2 regions of the Sporosarcina sp. FSL K6-1540 genome follow, and region 1 is predicted to be linked to the other one. Evidence: riboswitches for the same ligand, from Rfam matches in the RefSeq annotation. Region 1 holds a riboswitch; the other holds the start of a gene.
The links. Region 1 has a riboswitch for S-adenosylmethionine ahead of cysC (adenylyl-sulfate kinase). Riboswitches for the same ligand answer to the same signal wherever they lie in the genome.

Region 1 (4,893 bases):
TGGACACCCGCTGGCCATTTTAGCGGCCTTTGTATCAGCCCCTATTACTACCTTGCATCCACTGATAGCGGCCGGTTGGGTTTCAGGAATTGTTCAAGCATTTTTTCGCCGCCCAAGTGTTGGTGACTTTGAAACGCTTTCTGCAGATGTTTTTACGATTAAAGGTTTTTGGGCAAATAAGGTGACACGGGTCTTGTTGGTAATCGTTTTGACTAACTTGGGAGGAACGTTGGGGACCTTCTTAGGCGGAGCCGACGTTATCCGTGTATTCTTTGAAAACTTAAAGTGAAATCAATTGATCAGCATTTTCTTTTAAACGTTTTATAGTAATAATGGGGTGGGGATCGGATGAATCGAATCAGTTTTTGCTTGTTAGTGATTTTGACGACTGGACTAATGGGTTCTTCTTTTACAATAGGGAAGTTAGGGTTAGCCTATTCATCTCCACTCCTATTAGTCGCTCTGCGTTTTACGCTTGCAGGGATTATTATGGCAACTATCGTTAAAATCTTAAACAAGCCACATCCAGTAAAAGCAATCGACTGGGTGTGGCTTGTTCTAATTGGACTTTTCCAAACAGCTTTTGTGATGGGCTGTATATTTATGGCACTGCGTACAATCACTTCTGGAGAGACGTCTATCCTAACGTTTATGAATCCTTTACTCGTTGTCGTTTTTGGGACGCTTTTTTTAAAATCGCGTTACCATATTCAGCAATGGATAGGTGTACTGTTAGGTTTTATCGGGGTTTTTCTCACGTTAGGTTCACATCTTGACTTTAAAGTCGGTACCATATTAGGGCTTTTGTCGGCTGTTTCATGGGCGATTGCTACGCTATTGATAAAAATACATGGTTTCAAATTTGATACGTATGTAATGACAGCCTATCAAATGCTTTTTGGTGGATTAATTCTCTTTCTGGGAAGCTTACTACTGGAAGAGACTTTCTTTAAAATGACTACTCAATCTATCCTGATTTTGTTATGGCTTACCATTGCAGCCTCAATTATTCAGTTTTCTATTTGGTTTTATCTTCTCCAAAGAGGTAATCAAGAACGAACTAGTGCATTCCTTTTTTTAGCGCCATTCTTCGGTGTACTCACAGGATGGTTTTTACTCCATGAAAGACTAACCTGGTCTATCCTTTTTGGTGGATTACTAATATTTGCAGGAATCTTTCTTGTTAATTGGAAAAATAATTATGAAAAGGAAATAGAGAAAACCGATGAGAACAACGAAAGGTTAAGTGAGAGTTAACTAACATGTTTCCTAGCGCACTGAAAAGTAGTTTAAAGTGCCTATTATATGTGCAAGAAGATCGCCTTTAATTCCAACTAAACTGATATGATTGAAAATAAATTCTGATAAGTCATTGACTTTGAATTTTCGATAATGTAGTATTGGTCTCAACTTAATAGTTTATATCTTATCTAGAGAGGTTGAGGGACTGGCCCGATGAAACCTCGGCAACAGACTGTTTAGTACTGTGCCAATTCCAGTAAACGAAAGTTTAGCAGATAAGAGGAGTAATATGTGTTCGATTCTATTAACCTCTTCTTGCTCTATTTAGAAGTGGTTTTTTTATTTCTTTACTGTAAAGGTTGTAAGTCATTTATCATTTTAACAATTTCATACATGCTAATTAGACAACTAAAGGCAACTTTCTAATCGATTATTTGAATCGGAAAAAGGTGTCTTTTTTGTATATAAAAATTAAACTGAAACAAATGATTTAGGGGGGCAAACAATGACAGAGTCTACAAATATCGTTTGGCATGAATCAGAGGTAACAAAAAAAAATCGTCAAGAACTAAAGGGCCATAAGAGTGCTATTCTTTGGTTCACTGGGCTATCAGGGTCAGGGAAATCAACAGTTTCAGTAGCGCTAGAAACAGAGTTACACGCGAAAGGCATTCATACTTATCGACTGGATGGAGATAATGTCCGGCACGGTTTAAATAAGAATCTAGGGTTTAGTCCAAATGATCGGACGGAAAATATTCGCAGAATCGGTGAAGTTTCAAAACTAATGGTCGACGCTGGCTTATTCACATTGACAGCATTCATATCGCCTTATCAGGAAGATCGAGATCAGGTGCGAGAAATTGTCAAATCCGATGAGTTTATCGAAATATACGTTAAGGCAAGTTTAGAAACTTGTGAAGAACGGGATCCGAAGGGGCTTTATAAGAAAGCAAGATTGGGTGAAATTAAAGGCTTTACAGGAATTGATGCTCCTTATGAAGAACCTGTTAACCCGGAAATAATCATTGATACCAATCAATTAAATATTGTAGAGTCTGTCAAAGTCATCGTTTCTTATTTAAAAGAAAATAACTATATCTAAAAAAATTACAAAATGCGTAACATATTGGGGTTTTAGGAATAGAATGTATTTAAACCTACTTGACACATAGGATTAATAAAGTTAGTATAAACGCTAATCACATGCCGACTGGAAATCCAGAAGCTAATGGACAATCGTGAACATACGAACAATTCGCTGACTAAAAAATTAGAGGCGACTTTAATCAATAGTAGATTAAAGTCGCCTTTTTTAAAAAAAGATAATGTAATAGAGTTATTGAGTTTAGAGGGGGGATTAGTATGGCGAAGTTGACGTACAAATCTTGGGCTGAGACTAGTGAAGTTTTTCCAATCGATGACGAGTCAAAAGGTGCGTTAAACGTCTTGCGATGGGCTTACGGAGAATACGACGATGAACTTGTATATGCGTGTAGTTTTGGGGTTGAAGGTATCGTAATGATAGATTTAATCTCGCAAATAAAACCAACTGCTAAAGTGGTCTTTCTCGAAACCGGATTTCATTTTCAAGAAACGCATACCTTAATCGATGAAGTAAAGAAACGTTATCCAAAGCTTGTAATTGAAATGAAGACTCCCGGCTTAACGGTTGAGGAACAAGCTGACAAGTATGGCGATCGACTATGGGAAAGACAGCCGGATCGTTGTTGTCATATGAGGAAAGTAATTCCACTCCGTGAAGCAATGAGCGGTACGACCGCTTGGTTATCAGGACTTAGGCGTGAACAATCACCATCAAGAAGTCAGACAAACTTTGTGAACAAAGATGAAACCTTTCAATCGGTTAAAATTTGCCCGCTGATTCATTGGACGTGGATTGATATTTGGGATTATGTAAAAAAACATAATTTGCCATATAATCCACTCCATGACCAAGGCTATCCCAGTATCGGTTGTTCACACTGCACATTCAAAGGGGATACAACGACGGGGTCGAGGTCAGGGCGCTGGGCAAATCAGGCGAAGACAGAGTGTGGCTTGCATAATGCTAACGAAAATGGGGGAATTTAAATGAGTTTGAGTCAACCGCATGGTGGTACATTAATTAATCGCTGGAATCCTGGTTTTCAATACGAAGGAATAACTGAAACAGTTGAATTAGACGAAATTGCTAGTAGTGACTTGGATTTGATTGGTACGGGTGCTTATAGCCCTTTAAGTGGATTTCTTACAGAAGTAGACTACAATTCTGTTGTTACAACAATGAGATTATCTACTGGAGTACCTTGGACAATTCCGATTACATTGCCAACGACAGAGGTGAACGCACAAGGTATCGCTGTTGGGAAATTTGTGAAATTGGTGAGAGATGGAGTTGTCTATGGTGTTCTCGAAGTATCGGATATTTTCACACCAGATAAGGAAAAAGAAGCTAAACTAGTCTATCAAACGACAGACCGTGAGCACCCAGGCGTCAAGAAGTTGTTTGAGCGCCCTAATGTCTACCTGGGTGGAACCATCACACTGATTCAGCGAAGGCCGCTGAATGAGTTTTCGGAGTACCTATATGACCCGATTGAAACAAGAGGGAAATTCCAAGAGCTAGGCTGGGAAACAGTCGTCGGTTTCCAAACGAGAAACCCAGTTCATAGGGCACATGAATATATTCAAAAGACTGCATTGGAAATTGTAGATGGATTATTTTTGAATCCCCTTGTAGGTGAAACGAAATCAGATGATATTCCAGCAGATGTGCGCCTGGAAAGCTATGAAGTCTTACTAGAAAAATATTATGCGAAAGAGCACGTGTTTTTAGGTGTATTTACAGCAGCAATGCGCTATGCCGGACCAAGAGAAGCTGTTTTTCATGCGATGGTTCGAAAGAATTTTGGTTGCACACACTTTATCGTCGGTCGTGATCATGCGGGTGTTGGTAATTATTACGGTACGTATGATGCTCAGAAAATCTTTAGCAACTTTACGCTTGGAGAACTTGGGATCACGTTATTATTTTTCGAGCATAGCTTTTACTGCAATAAATGCGGTAACATGGCAACACCAAAAACTTGTCCGCATGATGCCAGTCACCATGTGATCTTGTCGGGAACAAAAGTGAGAGAAATGCTTCGTAAGGGAGAACAACTGCCATCGACATTTAGCCGACCGGAAGTGATCGAAGTATTAATTGCAGGAATGCAAAAAGAAGAGATTCATTCATAACGATGATTTTATTGTAGAACTGAGCGGTGAGAGGAGAGATGAGAATGGGAAAAGTATTTATAGTTGGAGCTGGACCTGGAGATGTTGATTTAATCACCGTTAAAGGGATGAAATGTATTCAACAAGCGGATGTCATCTTGTATGATCGTTTAATTAATAAAGAGCTGCTCTCCTATGCAAAACCGGGAGCGGACTTGATTTATTGCGGAAAACTCCCAAATTACCATGCAATGATTCAGGAGACGATTAACCACTTTTTAGTGAAATATGCGAAGCAGGGAAAAATCGTCACACGCTTAAAAGGTGGAGATCCATTCGTTTTTGGCAGAGGTGCTGAAGAGGCAGAAGTTCTTGCAGACAACGGAATCCCTTTTGAGGTGGTTCCAGGAATTACTGCTGGAATTGCGG
Region 2 (4,893 bases), 880 kb from region 1:
AGAGCGATGTCAGGCGTACCAGCTGCACAACCTCCTGAAACGATTGACGTACAATTTGTTGACTTTGATAAAGAGCAAGTAGGAGACTGGATAAAACGCCCGCAATTTGCATCTAGTGTGGATGATGCTCGAAATAGCGATACGATTGTTTATGAAAGTTATGAAGTGAGACCGTATAGATTGATTGAGCGCTCATGAATAATCTTACTTGGGTTGGAAGTGAAAAGGACTTTGTCGATGAACGAGATGTACGATGGATTAATCGTGTAGCGGTTGGTAGATTTGGAGGTAATTCTTCAGCGGGACAAACCAAGAATGAAGATGGCTGCGTTATTTGGCAAAATGAGGATTGGGAATTAGCGGCTATTTTGGATGCACATAAAAGTGCTGAAAGTGCGGAACTTGTTGTACAAACACTCGGGCAGCATAAAGAAAAATTGGTGGAGATTTTAGATATGAAGGGTCCTCCACGATTTAAACGTTTGGAAATGAAGTTACTTGAAATTTTTCAATCTGAACAATTTTTGAATGAATGCAGATGTGCCATGGGAGAAACGGCTTGTCTTATCGTTGTCAGGAAAGCTAATTACGTTTGGTGGTTTTCGGTTGGAGATTGTTTAGTATATCTGTTCCATTCGGAATTAATTGCCCTAAATCAGTTTCAACTTAACCAAAGGCAATTCTTTGAATGGATTGGTCAAGTGAATACGTTTGAGCAAGCAGTACCATGCTACACGTCAGGGACAAGGGAAATGAGAAAAGGGAACAATCTTATTTTTTTGACGACTGATGGTTTAGTGGAATGCCCGGGGGAACCTTTTTTGGATCCGTCAGATCTCGTTGCCGTGCTGAATGAAAAAGAACTTGATAAAGGGATTTCGCAGTTATTGATGGAAATCGAAAGACAAAATGTACGAGACAGTACGACAATTATCGCATGGAATGTGGAAGTAGAAAAGGAAGGTAGCATCCCGAGCGATTATCTCGGATGAAGGAAAAATGACGGGAGGAATTAGATATGGAAGCATCTGAATTAATTGAAATCAAAACCCTTTATTATAACTTAATTCTTGCATGGAATAATCGCGATGCTAAGAGCATGGCTGATCAATTTACAGAGCAAGGCGAATTGATTGGATTTGACGGAAGTCAAGAAATTGGGCGAAATACTATTTTTGCACATTTAGAACCGATATTTGTAGATCATCCAACACCTCCATTTATCAATGTCGTTAAAGATGTGTACTTTCTGAGTGCTGAAGTTGCGATGTTGCGTGCAATCGTCGGGATGATACCTCCGGGCGGAACAGAACTTGACCCAAATTTGAATGCTCATCAAACACTGATTGCAGTAAAAGAAAAGGATGGATGGAAAATAAAACTTTTCCAAAATACACCGGCCCAATTTCACGGAAGATCTGACTTGGTCGAGCGGATGACCAAAGAATTGAAGCAAGTATCTGATGTAGGCTGAAAAAAGTGCCCCGCACCAAGATAATACCAGTGCGGGGAGTGTTTTAGTTACTGTTCATGACAAAGGTAATCATTTTCTCTTCTTTTCATTTGAGTTCATTCGTTCGCGTTTTGGTTTCAGGGAACGGAGTTCAGCAAACTCGCGGGCTATTTCTTCATTCATGTCGCCCGGTTTTATTTTTTGGTTTTTCGGCGTTTGTGGTAAAGACCGTGCATTATTTCCGCCAGTTTTATTGTCATCTCTTCCCATAGTAACAACTCCTTTCATTTTTTCAGTGCCACGTTAATATGGCTTTCTAAAGAAATATTATTCAGCAGTTTTCATGCTGAATTAATGTGGAAATTAAAATAAAAATGTTTCTTTTGATTATTATCGTCAAAAAAGACGGTTTACAATAGTAGTTTTAATAGTATAATAGTAAATAATTGAATATTCTTATCAAGAGAAGCTGAGGGATATGGCCCTGTGAAGCTTCAGCAACCTCTGACTTAGTCAGGAAGGTGCTACCTCCAACAAGATTTTTTCTTGAGAGATAAGAACAGAGTGCCCAAATTAAACCCTCTTTTCTTGTCTTATAGAAAAGAGGGTTTTTTATATTGAATCATTTGATTCAAACCAAAGTGAAAAGGGAGAGACGACACATGCCGATCAATGTACCGAAACAATTACCAGCAGGAGAACTATTGAAGAAGGAAAAAATATTTGTGATGGATGAAGAACGCGCAACGTCCCAAGATATACGGCCTATGAACATCGCCATTTTAAACTTAATGCCTGAAAAAGAAAGAACAGAGTTGCAGCTGCTACGTCTATTAGGGAATACACCGCTACAAGTAAATGTTACATTTTTGAACACAGCAACTCATGATTCTAAAAACGTTAGTAAAACGCATTTAAACGCATTTTATACAACATTTGAACATGTGAAACATCGTCGTTTCGATGGACTGATTATTACGGGTGCCCCGATTGAGCATTTAGAATTTGAAGACGTTAATTACTGGAAAGAAATAACGGAGATTATGGAATGGTCAAAAGAAAATGTAACCTCTGTTTTACATATTTGTTGGGGTGCCCAAGCAGCACTCTATCACCATTATGGAATCGGGAAATTTGAATTGCCGAAAAAATGCTCAGGCGTTTTTACGCATCGACTATCCGACCCAACGATTAATCTTGCACGTGGTTTTAATGACGAATTTAAAGCACCGCATTCACGTTATACATCCGTTTCAACTGAGGAAATAAAAAATGATCCCCGTCTACACTTGCTTGCTAAATCAGAGGATGCAGGGGCATTCATCGTCATTTCTAAAGATAATAAACATATTATGATCACAGGTCATTTGGAATACGATGCGGATACGTTGGCGGAGGAATATGCACGTGATTTGCAAAAAGGAGTCGGTATTGATATCCCGGAAAATTATTTTCCGAATGATGATCCAAGCAAAGAGCCGTTGAATACATGGCGTTCCCATACGCATCTACTCTTCTCCAACTGGCTAAATTATTATGTGTATCAAGAAACACCTTATGAATGGGAATAACTAGTTAATGACAAATGTATCAATTAAACCACGTCTGTAGATTAACCATTTATTTGCATAAAATACTGGTGAGTAGGGCTTGATGACCTTCATTTTCACTGCATTATTTTCGGCCCGCTTTCGACTAACTATTCATGACAGATTTACTGAGGGGTCCGAGTGTGGCTAGAAGTGACTCCGTCACTTCTAGCCACACTCTTTTTAGTAATACTATTGCGAATAGTTGCCTGTCGCGTTCCTACACTATTCAAGTGGAAAATGCAGTTGTTTTGGAAGAATAGAATAGATGACATTCTATGAAGGGTGTAAGTGCCCGAAGATGCAATTTCGGGCACTCTTAGACGATGTACAATGCGATCCTTTCTTACTTTTAGCAAAGATTATACATCTAATCATGTGATACCTTATAGCAAGTGCCACTTCTTTACTAAAAAAAGAAAAAACCATATAGAAAGCTTCAGCCGCCAAAATTGCATCTTTGGCGGCTTTTCTCCGACTTGGATGTCAGCTATTCTTTCATCAAAAAAAGCATAAGCACTACAAGTACTTTTGCATCCAGACATCCCGCTAATTGAATAGAAGTCATTCAATCCGAAGCAATCCAAAAATGCAACTATACAAGTAGCGCCCGGAAGGTAATTATGTTATTCACTGGTTAGTTTTGGTTAATCAACAGGTCTGCAATTAACCAAACCAGAAAATGACTGCTTACTATTTTGCAAAAAACTCTAGATTCCTGGCGTATAGGTGCTTTTTTAAAGAAAGTGGTTACTCATCAGACGTGACTCAATGACCCTTTTGTCGTGAATTGCATAAGCTAATACGACGAGGGGGTAAGTGAGATGGGGTTGTTTATTAACAAAAATGGGCACCCGGATGTTTTTAAAAATAATGCAGACATTTTAGGGAGGAACCAAGAACACTATAAAATAGATCCGATAGCGGAATGGATGAAGGAACATAGGGAAGCGTCTCATTCGGTTGGTGAACAGTTCAATATCATGGAAACCTTACTAAAGCAACAGAAAAACACACAATCCAATCAATTGAAATCAATCCATAATCGTTTGAATGAAATCAAGGAAAGTGATTTCCGACATGAAAAGTTTGGAAAAGATGTTATGAAGTCGTTAAAAAAAGTAGAAACTAAAAACGAAATGTTACAACGTACGTTGATACATGAGCGAATAATGAATCGAGAATTCATCGGGAAAGTGAATGAGGTCAGCCAGTCAAATGAAGAAATTGTCAATAGTATAGAAATGCTGACTTCTGCAAATGAGGAAATTGTAGTCAAAATGAATGAACAATTAGATTATCAAAAGCTGTTGTCAGAGCAAATGTTGAAACAAGAAGATATACAAAAAGACGTGATCAGCAGGCTGGACAACCAAGAAGGATTGCTAGGGAAAGTGATAAGGCAACTGGATTATCTACGCTCAGTCCTATACGAGCGAACCAACTTTTTATCAGGGAAAATAGAAGGTAGTTACAGCATGACGTCTTCGTATCTATCCAAATTATTGACCAGATCGGATCCAGTTTCGGCACGTTTTATGTTGAGCCAAAAGCAGGAAGAAAAAGAGGAGAACGTTGATTGAAAGGTATGGCTATTTAATGATGGAAAACATCATTACAATTAAGCAAGCCTCAAGTGCAAATCATATACCTAGGAACTGCTTAATTGTCTTTTCAGTTATGGGCTTAGGGATTCAGCACATATTAGCCATCCTTGAATAGAATGTTAAGGACAACGGGATAATCGAATTGGAGGAGATTGGGTGACGAATCAGAATCGACAAAATCAAAACCAACATTGGCATGAACATTATCAGAACCCACAATACCGGAGGATTACAATAAATCAGG

Region 2: another riboswitch for S-adenosylmethionine. It lies ahead of metA (homoserine O-succinyltransferase); the one in region 1 lies ahead of cysC (adenylyl-sulfate kinase).

Annotation. Positions count from the first base shown of each region.
Region 1 covers NZ_CP152018.1:3,832,500-3,837,392, forward strand. The annotation lists gene MKY15_RS17975 (TraB/GumN family protein) at 1-289, shown strand, start outside; gene MKY15_RS17980 (DMT family transporter) at 349-1,257, shown strand; SAM riboswitch class I at 1,424-1,524, shown strand; gene cysC (adenylyl-sulfate kinase) at 1,748-2,347, shown strand; gene MKY15_RS17990 (phosphoadenylyl-sulfate reductase) at 2,608-3,336, shown strand; gene sat (sulfate adenylyltransferase) at 3,337-4,485, shown strand; gene cobA (uroporphyrinogen-III C-methyltransferase) at 4,530-4,893, shown strand, end outside.
Region 2 covers NZ_CP152018.1:2,948,531-2,953,423, forward strand. The annotation lists gene MKY15_RS13945 (NUDIX hydrolase) at 1-198, shown strand, start outside; gene MKY15_RS13950 (protein phosphatase 2C domain-containing protein) at 195-992, shown strand; gene MKY15_RS13955 (SgcJ/EcaC family oxidoreductase) at 1,019-1,474, shown strand; gene MKY15_RS13960 (hypothetical protein) at 1,544-1,723, opposite strand; SAM riboswitch class I at 1,907-2,013, shown strand; gene metA (homoserine O-succinyltransferase) at 2,116-3,024, shown strand; gene MKY15_RS13970 (hypothetical protein) at 3,867-4,625, shown strand; gene MKY15_RS13975 (PepSY domain-containing protein) at 4,806-4,893, shown strand, end outside.